4 regions of the Ruegeria sp. HKCCD7296 genome follow, and region 3 is predicted to be linked to each of the others. Evidence: riboswitches for the same ligand, from Rfam matches in the RefSeq annotation. Region 3 holds a riboswitch; each other region holds the start of a gene.
The links. A riboswitch is a leader RNA that binds a small molecule or an ion and turns the genes downstream of it on or off. The one in region 3 is predicted to bind cobalamin.
Positions count from the first base shown of each region.

Region 1: linked by a shared signal. The riboswitch ahead of GS632_RS07505 (DUF1636 domain-containing protein) and the one ahead of GS632_RS17295 (DUF4198 domain-containing protein) in region 3 are both predicted to bind cobalamin.
Region 2: linked by a shared signal. The riboswitch ahead of GS632_RS00235 (hypothetical protein) and the one ahead of GS632_RS17295 (DUF4198 domain-containing protein) in region 3 are both predicted to bind cobalamin.
Region 4: linked by a shared signal. The riboswitch ahead of GS632_RS15650 (DUF1636 domain-containing protein) and the one ahead of GS632_RS17295 (DUF4198 domain-containing protein) in region 3 are both predicted to bind cobalamin.

Region 1 is NZ_WVRF01000004.1:55,795-59,199, reverse strand. It holds gene GS632_RS07515 (ABC transporter substrate-binding protein) at 1-535, opposite strand, end outside; gene GS632_RS07510 (ABC transporter ATP-binding protein) at 548-1,324, opposite strand; gene GS632_RS07505 (DUF1636 domain-containing protein) at 1,321-1,677, opposite strand; cobalamin riboswitch at 1,916-2,114, opposite strand; gene GS632_RS07500 (D-lyxose/D-mannose family sugar isomerase) at 2,214-2,879, opposite strand; gene GS632_RS07495 (carbohydrate kinase) at 2,895-3,405, opposite strand, start outside.
Region 2 is NZ_WVRF01000001.1:50,475-53,879, reverse strand. It holds gene GS632_RS00245 (DNA polymerase III subunit gamma/tau) at 1-238, opposite strand, end outside; gene GS632_RS00240 (protein-tyrosine phosphatase family protein) at 411-911, shown strand; gene GS632_RS00235 (hypothetical protein) at 914-1,321, opposite strand; cobalamin riboswitch at 1,412-1,634, opposite strand; gene GS632_RS00230 (hypothetical protein) at 1,767-2,624, shown strand; gene rsgA (ribosome small subunit-dependent GTPase A) at 2,661-3,405, opposite strand, start outside.
Region 3 is NZ_WVRF01000014.1:127,247-130,651, forward strand. It holds gene GS632_RS17290 (LacI family DNA-binding transcriptional regulator) at 1-1,011, opposite strand, end outside; cobalamin riboswitch at 1,272-1,475, shown strand; gene GS632_RS17295 (DUF4198 domain-containing protein) at 1,604-2,389, shown strand; gene cbiM (cobalt transporter CbiM) at 2,395-3,006, shown strand; gene GS632_RS17305 (cobalt ABC transporter permease) at 3,003-3,405, shown strand, end outside.
Region 4 is NZ_WVRF01000012.1:57,960-61,364, reverse strand. It holds gene cobN (cobaltochelatase subunit CobN) at 1-401, opposite strand, end outside; gene cobW (cobalamin biosynthesis protein CobW) at 405-1,460, opposite strand; gene GS632_RS15650 (DUF1636 domain-containing protein) at 1,462-1,845, opposite strand; cobalamin riboswitch at 1,930-2,147, opposite strand; partial or broken gene GS632_RS15645 (NAD(P)-dependent oxidoreductase) at 2,273-3,250, shown strand; gene GS632_RS15640 (SLC13 family permease) at 3,331-3,405, opposite strand, start outside.

The DNA.
Region 1 (3,405 bases), on a different contig from region 3:
CTTTCCAGCCCAAGACAAGGTCTTCCGCCTTAGCCTCGACACCCATCACCTGGCCCAAACGCAGGACGTCGTCAAACAGCAGATCCATGCTGGCTTCGGGGCGGTCTTTGTTCAGGTGCACGCAGCTTTCGGTCAAGACCATGGTCTTGATGCCAAAGGGTTCCAGCGTGTCTGGGGTCACTTCGCCACCTGGCTGCATTCCGTAATACCAACCAGCGAAAAACATATCGGGTTCGACAGAGACAAGGTTTTCAACTGTAGGATATTTCGGAGCCAACTCGGGGATGTCGCCGCGCTGTGCATCAAAATCCGGGCTGGTCTTGTACCAGCCTGTGATGCCGGTCAGGCCGACGATCTTGTCTTGCAGACCCAAAGCAAACGCCATGTCAGTCATGTTCATGTCGTGAACAACGAGCCGTTCTGGCGTTGTTTCAAAAACCAGTGGCTCGCCGCAATTGTCCACTGTAATGGCATCCGCGGCTGCGCCGCTTGCCAGGCCAGTGAACACAGCCACAGGCCAGAGTTTCTGCATCATTGTAAGCTCCTGTTATGATGACAGTTTACGTTTTCGAATATCCAGAGCAGGGATCATGCGGCCCTCATGCTGGAAACACAGATAATCCACTCCAAACGTGTCGCGGACACGATCCGTTGTCAGAACATCGTTGACAGGGCCAAACCCTGTCAGACGTGTTGATTTCATTAACGCCACATGAGTGGCAAATTCCGGGATCATGACCAGATCGTGGACGATCATGACAACCGTCACGCCCAATTCAGCGACCAAAGACAACATGTGCCCCTTGGCATCCGGGTCTAGGTGATTGGTCGGCTCGTCCAGAAACAACAGAGACGGGTTTTGAGCCAGCGCACGTGCGATATGCGCCCGTTGCCTCTCACCCCCCGATAGCTGACCCATAGGTTTGCGGGAAAGGTGCATTAAACCCGTTGTTTCCAAAACCCGGTCAAGATCTTCCCTGTGCTCAGACGCGGACTTGTCAGCCTTGATCGGAATTTGGCCAAGTGCAACATAGTCGTGCAATCGCAACCGACTATCCGGCATTTCCTGTTGGCCAACCACAGCGATCGTCCGCGCGCGTTCATGGGCCGACAAGGTGCGCAGGCTTTGACCTTTTATCTGCACATCACCCAGCGCAATACGTTCGATTCCGCAAAGCAGCTTGAGCAGCGTAGTCTTCCCAGCCCCATTCGGTCCCGCAATCGCCAGAATTGATCCTTCTTCCAAGCCAAAGGACACATCCTGAAGCAGCACATCACCGTTCAAGGCATAATATTCTAGGTTTTCGACAGCCAGGAAACTCATGACGGCCTCTGCGATGGCAAGGCAGGCATGCGCGACAAGGTTTTGGTGAACAGTGTTAGCGGGCGGTCAGTTGCGTTTGTCCAACCATCGGAACTGAGCTGATATTGCCCGGCGAATTCCACCACTGCATCCAGATCCTGTTCCGAAACGATGTCACCAAACAAATACTGCGCCTTGCCCGGTGCCTGAAAACCGACGGTGGTTGGCCGGTCGCAGCCCGCCATGCACGCGACCTCCCGGATTGCAAACCCTTCGGGCAGTTTTCGCGCCAATGCGCCACTCACTTGATCGGTGGACATCGCGCCTGTGCATGTCGTGCATACAAGTAGGAAATGATCTGCAGTTTTCGTCATTGTGCGCACCGGTTACCGCTGATCAAACTACAATACAATGTTATAACATTACTATTTTGAGAATCGCGATCTTTTCGCGAGGCCACAGCACAATAGGTATTGGGGTTGAGGATAAAGCTATCAGTCACCTGTTGCATTGTCCGCTCTGCTTGAAACCAAGCGCGGACAGAAGGTGCCAAAAATGGAAACACGCGAAAACCGTGCCATCAAAGCCTCCTTCCAGGACGCCCCGCCCCGGGTTGGTTAAACATCGGATGGCAGGTCTCCTGACTTGCGGGTCAAAGCTTGGCCCACCTTCCCAACCCTTTCGGGGTCAGTGGCGCAGTGGCGTCGCTCTCCGCTTACAGTTGCGGGGGCAGTCACGGACTTGGCGCAATACAGCGCCGCACCGTATTCCCATTTTCATCCCTTTCGGAACCATCCAACTCAGCTAGGCTGGCGGTGCTGGACTTGTCAAGAAGGAGAAGCAGTCGAGCCGATCCAAAACATCTGGGCGCGGCTCACATTCACGTTGGCCGGTTCTAGCCTGGTTGATATCAATAGTCGGAAACCAACAAGAAGTCCGGCGCAGCGTCTTCTTCGATCTGTGAAAACCGAGGGATGGAATCTTCGAAGACATTATCCGTACGGTCATCATTCACAGTCGAAACCTCTCCAATAAGGCAATCGCCGTGTTCTGCCCAGAATGCGTGCCAGACACCCGGCATAAGGGTCACGCTTTGCCCCGGTTTCAGCCGCAAATGCTCACCTGGTTGCAACGTAACAGGGCAGGCATCGCTGGGTACCGTCACTGGCGTGTTCCGGTCGATGCCCCCGTCAGGGTCAGATGCGTAAATCTCCAGCACCAGATCACCCCCGCCGCGATTGATGATGTCCTCGGCCTTTACGATGTGACGATGCATCGGAGACAGTTGTTTATCTTTCGAGATCAGCAATTTTTCCGCATACAACATCCCGCGACCTGATTTCAGATCATTCACCTCACCATTGCGCAGAGTGAAGAGGAACAGGCCGAGTTCGTCAAACCGACCCTGAGCGTAATCGGTGATGTCCCAGCCCAGCCCCCGACTGCGGATCGTTTCAGCTACAGGACTTCGCATCTGATCGGGCGACCAATCGGCAAAAGGTGGTAACACGGCTCCAAAGGATTGTATGAAAGCCTGCGCTTCGGACTTGATGCGGTTAATTTCGGATCGTTTCATTGGTTTTTCCAAGAATTAAAGCTCATGCGCCCAGGGCGGCTCGGCCCCGGCACGGGATACGGTTACAGCGGCGACTTCGGCTCCCAGTTCCATGGCCGCGCGCAACGCTTCTGGGGTCAGGTTTCGCACGCCTTGTTTGGTCAGTTTCTCAGCACGGCTGAGTGCGGTGAGCACACCAGCATTGAACGTATCGCCGGCACCGATCGTGTCTACGACCTGCACCTGTTTCACCGGCACCGAAACCTTTGATCCATCTGCCAGATACCCATGTGCGCCATCACCGCCCCGGGTCACTATCAGGGCCGTTGGCCCGGCCTGCAACAACAACGCGGCTTTCGCCGACTCGGGCTCGGTACCGGGAATGATCCAGTCCAGATCCTCGTCGGAAACTTTGACGATATCGGATTGCGCGATCATGTGGTTCAGGCGTGTTCGAAACCGGGCCTGATCCTCGATGAAACCCGGACGGATGTTCGGATCCAGCATCACCGCACGTTCGCCACCATGACGCTTCAACAATGACGCG
Region 2 (3,405 bases), on a different contig from region 3:
TCGGGCCGCCATTGCCGTCGGGCCCGATACAGTTCATACCCTTGGCGATGATCCGTGCGGTGGTGGTTTTACCGGTTCCGCGAATGCCGGTCATGATGAAAGCCTGCGCAATCCGGTCCGCTTCGAACGCGTTTTTCAGGGTGCGCACCATGGCATCCTGACCCACCAGATCGGCAAAGGTTTCCGGGCGATATTTGCGGGCGAGAACCTGATAGGCGGGGCTGGGCGTGTCGGTCATGTTTTCTCGGTCGGATTCGGTGCTTCGGCTCAGCGTAGTGGTCGCTGCCTTCCGCGTCCACTGCGAGGCGCGATGATTTTTGATTTAGATTCTGACCGGATTCGCACTAAGCTGGTCCAACAAAATTTATGGTGCATTTTCGTTAAGAGTTCTTGGTGGAGGACACTGGTTTATGTCGCAACTGGTTATCTATGCCCTGCAAGTCGCGGGGGGTACACTTGCCCTGACATCGATGCCCGGACGGGGCGGGGATTATGAAAGGGATCTGGATACGATTGCCGCATGGAAGCCGGGGCTGGTTGTTTCAATGACAACGGACGTCGAGATGCTCCAAAACGGGGCGCAGGAATTCGGCAGCGATATCCAAAGCCGCGCCAGCCGGTGGGTGCATCTGCCGATCGAAGACTTTGGCGCCCCTACGCCTGCAGTTGAAGAGGCGTGGCCCTCGATCAGCGCGGCCGCCCGGCATGCTTTGACGGGTGGAGGGCGGGTACTGGTGCATTGTCGGGGCGGCTGCGGCAGGTCGGGAATGGTTGTTCTGCGGCTGATGGTCGAATGCGGCGAACAGCCAGACAAAGCCCTGGAGCGTTTGCGGGCGCTGCGTCCTTGTGCCGTGGAAACAGACGCCCAATTGGCCTGGGCAGCACAGAATTTTCAGGCTCAAGTCGTATAGTCTTAGGCCGAAATCTGTTCAGGCGCGTGCACGGGTTTGCGAGGCCGCAGCTTTGCAACGTCGATCATCGCGCAGGGTGGGTCTGTAATGATGCCGGATGGCAAGGTGCTGAACGTGTTTCCAAAGATCAGATCGGCGTAAGCGTTCAGGTCCTGCGGCTCTGCTTCAGGCTGTGTATCGCAAAAGATGCGAATTCTGTCTGATTGCGCTCGGAAAGTTGCGTGGCATCCTTGCGTGCAATGTGACAATTCACTGCCACCTTCGAACTCGAACCCGTCGCTTGTGGCGGCTGTGGCCTGCTTCATCGCCTCGGAAATTGAGCGTGCCAGCCGCGCCAGGGCAGGGCAGGTTTTGCCCGTCCGCTGACACACCGTTGCACTGTATTCATGCGTCTTCGTCTTCCAGATCATCCTGCGCCCTCCGCGCGTGGTGGGCAGGAGAGTTGGGTCAGGTGGGACGGCAACGTGCTGTCAGGACCTGCCCGGACACCCCGCCCGAGTTTCGGTTTCAGTTCCGATGGCAGGTCTCCTGACTTGCGGGTCATGGCTTTGCCGACCTTCCCAGCCTTTGGGGCCAGTGGTGTTTTGGCATCGCTCACCGCTTACAGTTGCGGGGGCAGTCGCGGATTTGGTTTGCGCCCGGATGACCAGACTGAACCGCACCGTGTTCCCTTTTCATCCCGACCCCTTGTGGGGGACAGGAACCATCACACAATCGCTAGCGTCTGATCCGGTTCCGAGTCAAGCTGATCTTTTACCCCGACGTGTGGTCATGCTGGATGGGGGGAACGTTCCTCTTTAGTGTTTAAAAAATTGAAGCCAAGCAATTCAGTTTTTCAGTGCAGGGTCAGGGATCATGTTGGACGCAGAGCAGACGGTGTCGGCTGAAGATTTCCTTTTCCCATCCGGGTCCACGACCCTTGCAGCACGGTTGTACCGACCGCTGTCAGAGCCTGAAACCGTGGTTGTGCTGAATAGTGCAACGGGTGTGCCGCGCGACTATTATCGCCACTTCGCGCATTGGCTTGCGGCAGAGCGAGGCATGGCATGTCTGACCTATGACTACCGGGATTTCGGGCATTCTCTGACCGGTCGCATGAAAGATGCGCGTGCGACAATGGCGGATTGGGCCTTGATCGATATGCCAGCGGCGCGGGCGGAAATGCGCAGGCGTTATCCCGATGCGCAGCAATGGACCATTGGTCATTCCGTTGGTGCGATGCTGGGGCCTGTTCAGCCCGACATCGACCAAATCGATCGGATGATTTGCGTGTGTTCGGGGCTCGTAACCCTCAGTGATCACCCATGGCCTTACCGTGGATTGGCCGGTGTTTTCTGGTATGGACACGCACCGGTACTGGTCAAAGCACTTGGCTATCTGCCGGGAAAGGCGATCGGGTTTGGTGCGGATTTGCCGGCCTCAGTCTACTGGCAATGGCGCAAATGGTGCACGGCTCCTTTGAATTATGTACCTGAAATCGGACAAAACCTTCCTGAGGCGCGTTGGGACGGCTCCGGTAGACCCGTGGATTTGTTCACTTTCGAGGACGACCAGATGGTCCCGCCCGAAGCTGTCTGGCGGCTTGCCGACCTTTATGGCGCCGAGGCTAAGCGGCACCTGCTTAGGTCTGATGACTTCGGATTGTCAGAGATTGGCCATATCGGAGCTTTTGCTCGGCGTAATGCGGCAGTTTGGCCGAGCCTGATCGCGTGATCAGGCTCGACTTTTGAATTACCGAGCACCTTTCGCTTAGCGCCCTTTATGCAGTTTTCGATCCTTCATGACACCCCGCACCATCTTACCGAACGCTTTGTCCCGTGCCCGGGATTGGGCGACGGTTTCCGAGTTGCGCTGATCTTCGCGCCGAAGCTTTCGCCATCGATCCAAGCGGGCAGGGTCAAGCACGCCTTGTTTGATCGCCCGCTGTACGGCACAGCCTGGTTCGGATTCGTGCTGACAATCTGAAAAACGGCAGTTCAGGCCAAGTTCGGTGAGGTCCGAGAACACCTCGTCGATACCGTCCTGAGCTTCAAGCAGACGCAATGCGCGCATTCCAGGCGTATCAATCAGCCAGCCGCCGTTGCGCATCCGATGTAACGCGCGCGCCGTGGTTGTGTGCCGACCGCGAGCGTCGTTCTCGCGAATACCTGATGTCGCCAGATCCTGATCGGTCAAGCCGTTGGACAATGTTGTCTTGCCAACACCTGACGACCCAACCAGTGCTCCGGTCTGGCCTTTGGGGCACCAGGATAAGACCTTTTCCATTTCCGTTAGGTCCAGCGCGTTGATCGCCAGAACTGTCAGAAACGGGTCCAGAGCCTGCACCTGTTCCGAGAAACGATTGGGGTCATCCGATTGGTCAGCCTTTGTCAGGACAACAACCGGGTAACATCCTGCCTGATGTGCAAGTGCCAGATAACGCTCTAGCCGGGGCAGGTTGAAATCAGCGTTGCACGAACTGACGATGAACAGCACATCGACATTGGCAGCGATC
Region 3 (3,405 bases):
GGTCTGACGTATCAGCATCGTAGCAAGGCGTTCACCTGCCCGTTTAGAGTCGACGCTGAACGTCGTTAGCCCGGGGCTGGCGTATTGGCATTCCGGGACCCCGTCATATCCAAGAACCGAGACATCGCGCCCGATCTCAAGGCCAAATTCTGCGCAGACAGAGTAGCTTCCCAGTGCCGCTTGGTCTGTCGCAAATACAATCGCGGTCGGCGGGACAGGAAGACGCAATAAAGCGCGCGCTTCAGCGGCCCCTTCTTCGCGGGTGCGGGCCCCTTCGCGTATCAATTCGGGATCAACTGGCAATCCTGCGTCCCTAAGCCCGTCGACATAGCCATCCCGACGCAGGTGGCTGTAGTTGAACTTTGGATCACTGCCGACAAACCCGATACGGCTGTGACCAAAACGGGCCAGACGTTCGACCGCGTCGCTCATGGCTGTTTCGCCGGAAATATCAAACCACGACGTATCGTCCTGAAACCCGACCTGACCATAGCCAGTCCGCCCATAAAGGATGAACGGCACCTGCAAGTCCTTCAGGTATCCAACGCGCGCATCATCGACTTCGGCTCGCGGCAGTATAAATCCGTCGGCCTTACGTTCTTCAACCAAACGGCCCAGCATGTTCAGCATGTCCTGTTTCGACTTCGCGGTCGAAATTGTCATCGTCCAGTCAGACGCACTGGCAGCTTCACAAGCCCCTGCCAGAAAGTCTTGGAAAAACGGATTGTGCCGATCCGGTTCTTCACTGTTGATGACCATTGCAATGGCACGCACGCGCCCCGTTCGGATGGCCTGAGCGTGGCTGAGCGGGCGATACCCCATCTTGCGCGCCGTCACCTCAACCCGCTTTCGCGTTGATTCTGAGATGTCGGAATACCCATTCAATGCCCGCGACACCGTGCTTTTCGAAAGGCCGAGTTGATCGGCCAGTTCATCAAGCTTCACCCGTCCAGTCGCCGAGGCGCGCCGGGATCGGATTTGTCGCTGTCGCGTGTTGAGATTCGCTGTCATTCCATCATTTTGCGTTTCCGAAACCGGTTTCGGCAATGGAAAAGTCCAATTTTTGTGCGTATTGTAAATTTCTGGTTTCACAAGCCGGGATACTTATGCTTCGGCATCAAATCTGAGGTCACCGCACTGATTGTCAGACAGTGACACTGATCACCTCTATGCACCGAGCCGCAACTACACGGCAGAAACACCTTATTGAAATTCGGTATTGCCCTAAGCGATGCCGCAAACGAGAGTTGACCGTGTACAAGTTTTTCTGCCATCAACGCGCCATGTTCGGTTCCGGGGACTCACCCGGAGGCAATAGGGAATGCAGTGCGGCTTTTTCTTCGCCAATTCTGCAACTGCCCCCGCAACTGTAAGCGGCGAGCGCGGCTGATCGTGCCACTGGGATATGCCCGGGAAGGCCAGCCAAGCGTTTTGACCCGCAAGTCAGGAGACCTGCCGAACATGCGCCCTCGGAATGGGCGTTGATCGTCGGCGACGGGGTGTGCGCCGAAACTGTTTGCTTATTTGAGCAAATGGTTTCGCATTCCCCAATGTCAAAAACCAATGCGTGCCGGGGAAGGCGCGACGTGAGAAGGACTTGTTTGTGAAACACTTTTTGTTGGCGGCAACAGCTGCCATTGCATTGCCTGCGATGGCTCAGGCTCATTTCCTGCTGGAATACACCGAAGATACCATGATTGATCGTCCTGGTGACGTTCCGGTCAAGTTGGTCTTCTGGCATCCGTTTGAAGCCGGGCACGTGATGACCCTGGAAAAGCCAGAAGAATTTTATGTGATCCACAACGGCGAAAAGACCGATTTGTTGGGTACGTTGGAAGAAACCACGTTCGAAGGCCCCGAGAACACGGCCAAGGCCTTTTTGGGCTCGGTTCCAGTGAAACGTTCTGGCGATTACGTCGTGGTAACGGTACCTGCGCCTTATTACGAGGAATCTGAGGATATCTATATCCAGCAGGTCACCAAGGCATATCTGAACCGAAACGAGCTGCCCACCGACTGGGACCAGCCGCAAGGTTTGGCTACCGAAATACTGCCGCTGAACAAGCCCTATAACATCATCGCTGGCTCGACCTTCACGGGACGTGTATTGAGCGAGGGCAACCCAGTGGCTGGCGTAGAGATTGAAATCGAATACATGGCCGCGGAACCCGACTTGGCCGGAAACGGCGCAAAAAACGCAACTGCTTCCCCACTGCCAGGCGGCGCACTGGTCGCAATTTCGGACGAAAACGGCTATTTCACCTTTGGCGTGCCAAAAGCAGGCTACTGGGGTTTCGCAGCGTTGGGTTCGGGCCCGAAGACTGAACATGAAGGCAAAGAACTAAGTCAGGACGCTGTGATCTGGATCCGCGCCTGGGATCTGGAGTAACCCATATGCATATTGTGGACGGAGCCCTTTCGAACCCTGTTGTGATTGGCGGCGCAATCGCGGCAGCAGGCGGGATCGCCATGGGGCTGAAATCGCTGGACCTGGATCGCATTCCCACTGCAGGGGTGTTGTCAGCCAGCTTTTTTGTCGCCTCACTGATCCATGTTCCGATCGGCCCGTCCTCTGTGCATTTGATCCTGAACGGTCTGGCCGGGCTTTTGCTCGGCTGGGCGGCCTTTCCGGCGCTTTTTGTTGGCTTGCTGCTTCAGGCTGTGTTCTTCGGCTTTGGAGGACTGACAGTGCTTGGGATCAACACAGTCAACATCGCCCTTCCGGCGGTGCTTACATGGATAATCTTCGGTCGTCTGATCGCCAAGGGCACGCCTGTTCAAGGAGCAGTTTGGGGCGGCATAGGCGGCGCTTTCTCAATCGCAGCTACGACGGCTTTTGTCGCAGTATCGCTGGCGCTGTCGGGCGACGAATTCCTGCCGGCTGCGAAGCTTGTGTTATTTGCTCACGTCCCTGTCATGGCCGTCGAAGCGGTTCTGACCGGGTTCGCCATTTTACTGGCTCGTCAGGTTAAACCAGAACTCTTTTATAAAGGCGCATCGGCATGAGGCAACTGCTCGTTGTTATTGCGTTGTCACTGATGCCGCTTCCTGCGCTGGCCCACAAAGTTATCGCAGGGGTCTTTCCTGCAGGCGATGCAATCGAAGGCGAATTGGGCTTTTCAAACGGCGATATGGCGCAAAACCAAAAAGTCATCGTGTACGGGCCCGATGGTGCTGAGTTGGGACGAACACTGACCGATACAGATGGTTTCTTCCTTTACACCCCGACCAACCCGGTAGAACACACGTTCAAAGCAGACTTGGGCGCGGGGCATGTGGCAGAAGTCACCATGCCTGCTGCCGATGTCGCGGCGATAATGGGTGTTGAAGCTGACGTGGTCGAAACTGCCGCAATGATTGCCCCTAAGGAAGGTGGGACGCAGGTGACTGTCGCATCATTGACGA
Region 4 (3,405 bases), on a different contig from region 3:
GGCAGAGTGGAATAGTCATCCAGCCGCGTATCCTCTCGCCCGTCCGCGGGCAGAACGGCAAGCGCGATGCCCTTAGCATGCGCCAGCGCCAGAACCTGTTGCAAGCCGTAGGACCAGTAAGGCACGCCGCCAATCAGGCGGATCAGAATGCCCTTGGCGCCGTCCAACGTTTGTTCGACATAGGTGTCGACGGACAGAGGGTGTTTGAGGGCGGTCAAATTGGCCAATCGAAGTGTTGGCATTCGTCCCTCGGCCCCGCCGCCACGATGCCAACCCGCCGCGAAAGCGCCTAGGTCGCTGTCCGAGAAGGACAAGACAACCAAATCCGCCGGGCTTTGGCCCAGATCGGTTGGGGTCTCGGTTTCCTCGAGCCCGTTGCTTTCGCGGAAGACGACGTGCATGGTTTACTCGGCAGCCTCGGTGACGCCTGCAAGGATTCCGCGGATTTCGGCCTCTTTGATGTCGTCATGCTCGGCGATAACGACCAGACGCGAACGGCGCTCTTCCTCCGGTCCCCATGGGCGGTCATATTGGTGACGGACACGTGCGCCCACAGCCTGAACCAGCAGGCGCATGGGTTTGCCCTGAACGGCGGCATAACCTTTGACACGCAGGATGTTCAGCTCTGACGCCAGACGTTCGATCTTGGCGACCAGATCGGCTGGGTCGGTTTGTTCCGGCAACTCGACGATGATGCTTTCGAAATCGTCATGTTCATGATCGTGGTGACCGTCGTGGTGCGACGGGCGCGCATCCATGTCGTCCTCGGCTGCGGCTTCCAGACCCAGTACAACGCGGACATCCACGACGCCCTCGGCGACTTCGACAACAGGCAGGGGGCGTGGGGCTTCGGCGGCGATCACCTCTTTGGCCTTGGCCACACCTTCGGGTCCTGCAAGATCAGGCTTGGTCAACAGGATGATGTCGGCGCACGAGATCTGATCCTCGAACACTTCGGACAGGGGCGTTTCGTGATCGATCGAGTCATCAGCGAGGCGCTGGGCATCCACAGCTTCGACATTCGGGGCAAAGCGACCGGCGGCGACGGCCTCGGCATCGGCCAGAGCGATCACGCCATCGACAGTGATCTTTGAGCGGATATCCGGCCAGTCGAACGCCTTCAACAACGGTTTTGGCAGGGCGAGGCCAGAGGTTTCGATCAGGATATGCTCGGGGCGCGGTTCCAGCGCCATCAGCGCCTCGATGGTCGGGATGAAGTCATCCGCGACGGTGCAGCAGATGCAACCGTTTGCCAACTCCATGATGTTTTCCGCAGGGCAATCCGGGATGGCGCAGGATTTCAGGATATCGCCATCCACGCCCACATCGCCAAACTCGTTGACGACGACGGCCAGACGTTTGCCCTGAGGGTTCTGCATCAGGTGTTTGACCAGCGTTGTTTTTCCCGAGCCCAGAAAGCCGGTGATCACGGTGACGGGAAGTTTTTCGAGATTCGACATGTCAGGCTCCAATCGGGGGAATGCGCGAGGCGCAGTTTTTGCGGAAATGTTCAGGGCGTTCGCGCCATTTCACCAGGCCATCTTCGGTAGCCAGATACTTGGTCGCGCCGTCGATGATCACATCGACATGGTCCACTTCGTTCAGGTTCTCGTAAACGAAGGTCCAGCGATCGGGACCGCCGCGCAGCACGATAGAACAGCCCTGATCGCAGTTCGAAAGGCATTCAACAGGTTTCAGGGTGATGCCGTCGGGCAATTCGGCTTGTTCCAAGGCCTGGTGCAGCAATGTGCCGGGGCGTTGCGCATCGTTTTCGACGGGCAGCCCGCGGCGGCAGGTCGTGCAGACCAGAAGCTCGACCGGTGTGGTCTCAGTCGTGTCTCTCATCCCCCCAAATCCTCTTCGCGGGGGACGGGGTTTCAAGCGGGCCACGTGTCGCAACATGGACCCGACACCGGAACACCCCGCCCGGTTTCAACTTCGGGTGCTGGCAGGTCTCCCGGCTTGCGGATGTCAGAGACCTGGTACGTCAGGGTCCTCTGTCGGATGTCCCGCCTTCCCGGCCTTGGCCAGTGGCATTGGGCACCCTCTCCGGTCACGGTCGCGGGGGCGGCTGCGTTTGGCGGAAGATCCGTTGACGCATTCCCTTTTCATCGGCTCTTGCCGACACCAACGAATGGGTCATGCGGCACCGCTGGCCCGCTTGTCAAGCGCGTTGCGCGTAACATCAGGGTGTGGGTGTGAAAAGCGACCTGTGGTTGTCGTTGGGCGGCATGAATGGTCAGATAAATCCGTGATCGCATGACGGGTACAAGCCAGCAGGGAGAGGCGACATATGAAAGTAGGATTCATCGGGTTGGGAAACGTTGGCGGCAAGCTTTCGGGTTCCTTGCTGCGAAACGGGATTGATCTAATAGTGCATGATCTGAACGCGGATCTGGTGGGCGAGTTCGTCGCCCTTGGCGCAAAGGCAGCCGAAGGTCCGGCACAGTTGATGCGCGATTGCGATGCCGTCATCACCTGCTTGCCATCGCCTGCGGCATCAGATGCGGTCATGCAAGAGATGCTGCCCGAAGTGGGCCCCGGCAAAATCTGGATGGAGATGTCGACAACCGATGAGGCCGAGGTCAAGCGTTTGGGGGCCGAGGTGATCGAACGCGGAGGCGCGGCAGTGGACTGCCCGGTTTCGGGCGGGTGCCACCGGGCGGCCACCGGCAATATCTCGATCTTCGCGGGATGTGATCGTGCGACTTTTGAGCGAATTCTGCCGTTTCTGACCACCATGGGGCGGCGTGTTTTGCACACTGGTGAATTGGGCTCTGCCTCGGTTCTGAAGGTGATGACCAACTATCTGGCCACGGCCAACCTGATCACCTGCGCCGAAGCGCTGGTCACGGCAAAGGCTGCCGGGATGGATCTGAACACAACATACGAGGCGATAAAAATCTCGTCCGGTACGTCCTTTGTGCATGAAACGGAAAGTCAGGTCATCCTGAACGGATCGCGCGATATTTCTTTCACTATGGACTTGGTGAAAAAGGACATTGGTCTGTTTCAAGAGGTCGCTGACCGCGCCGGGGTGCCTCTGGAAATGAACCCGGTCATGATCAAGATTTTTGAAGATGGCATTGCCCGGTATGGGGATCGCGAGCTGTCGCCGAATATCATCAAACGACTGGAAGAGGCGACAGGCCTGGACATCACAGCCCCCGGTTTCCCGCCGGAGATGGAAGATGATGAACCGGAAGAGCCAGGGTACGAGGTTGTTCCGCAAGGGCGAGGTCCGGCGTAAAGGTCCAGCCTGGGCTTTCCAGTGAGGTGTCATTGGCAGTCGGGGTTGGTCAGCCCATAAATCCGGCCCCGATTGCTACGCTAGTACAGGACGTTGATCATCACCAACGAAACGATCAGGAACAAAGCAGTCATAATGCCGCCCGAGCGTACGAA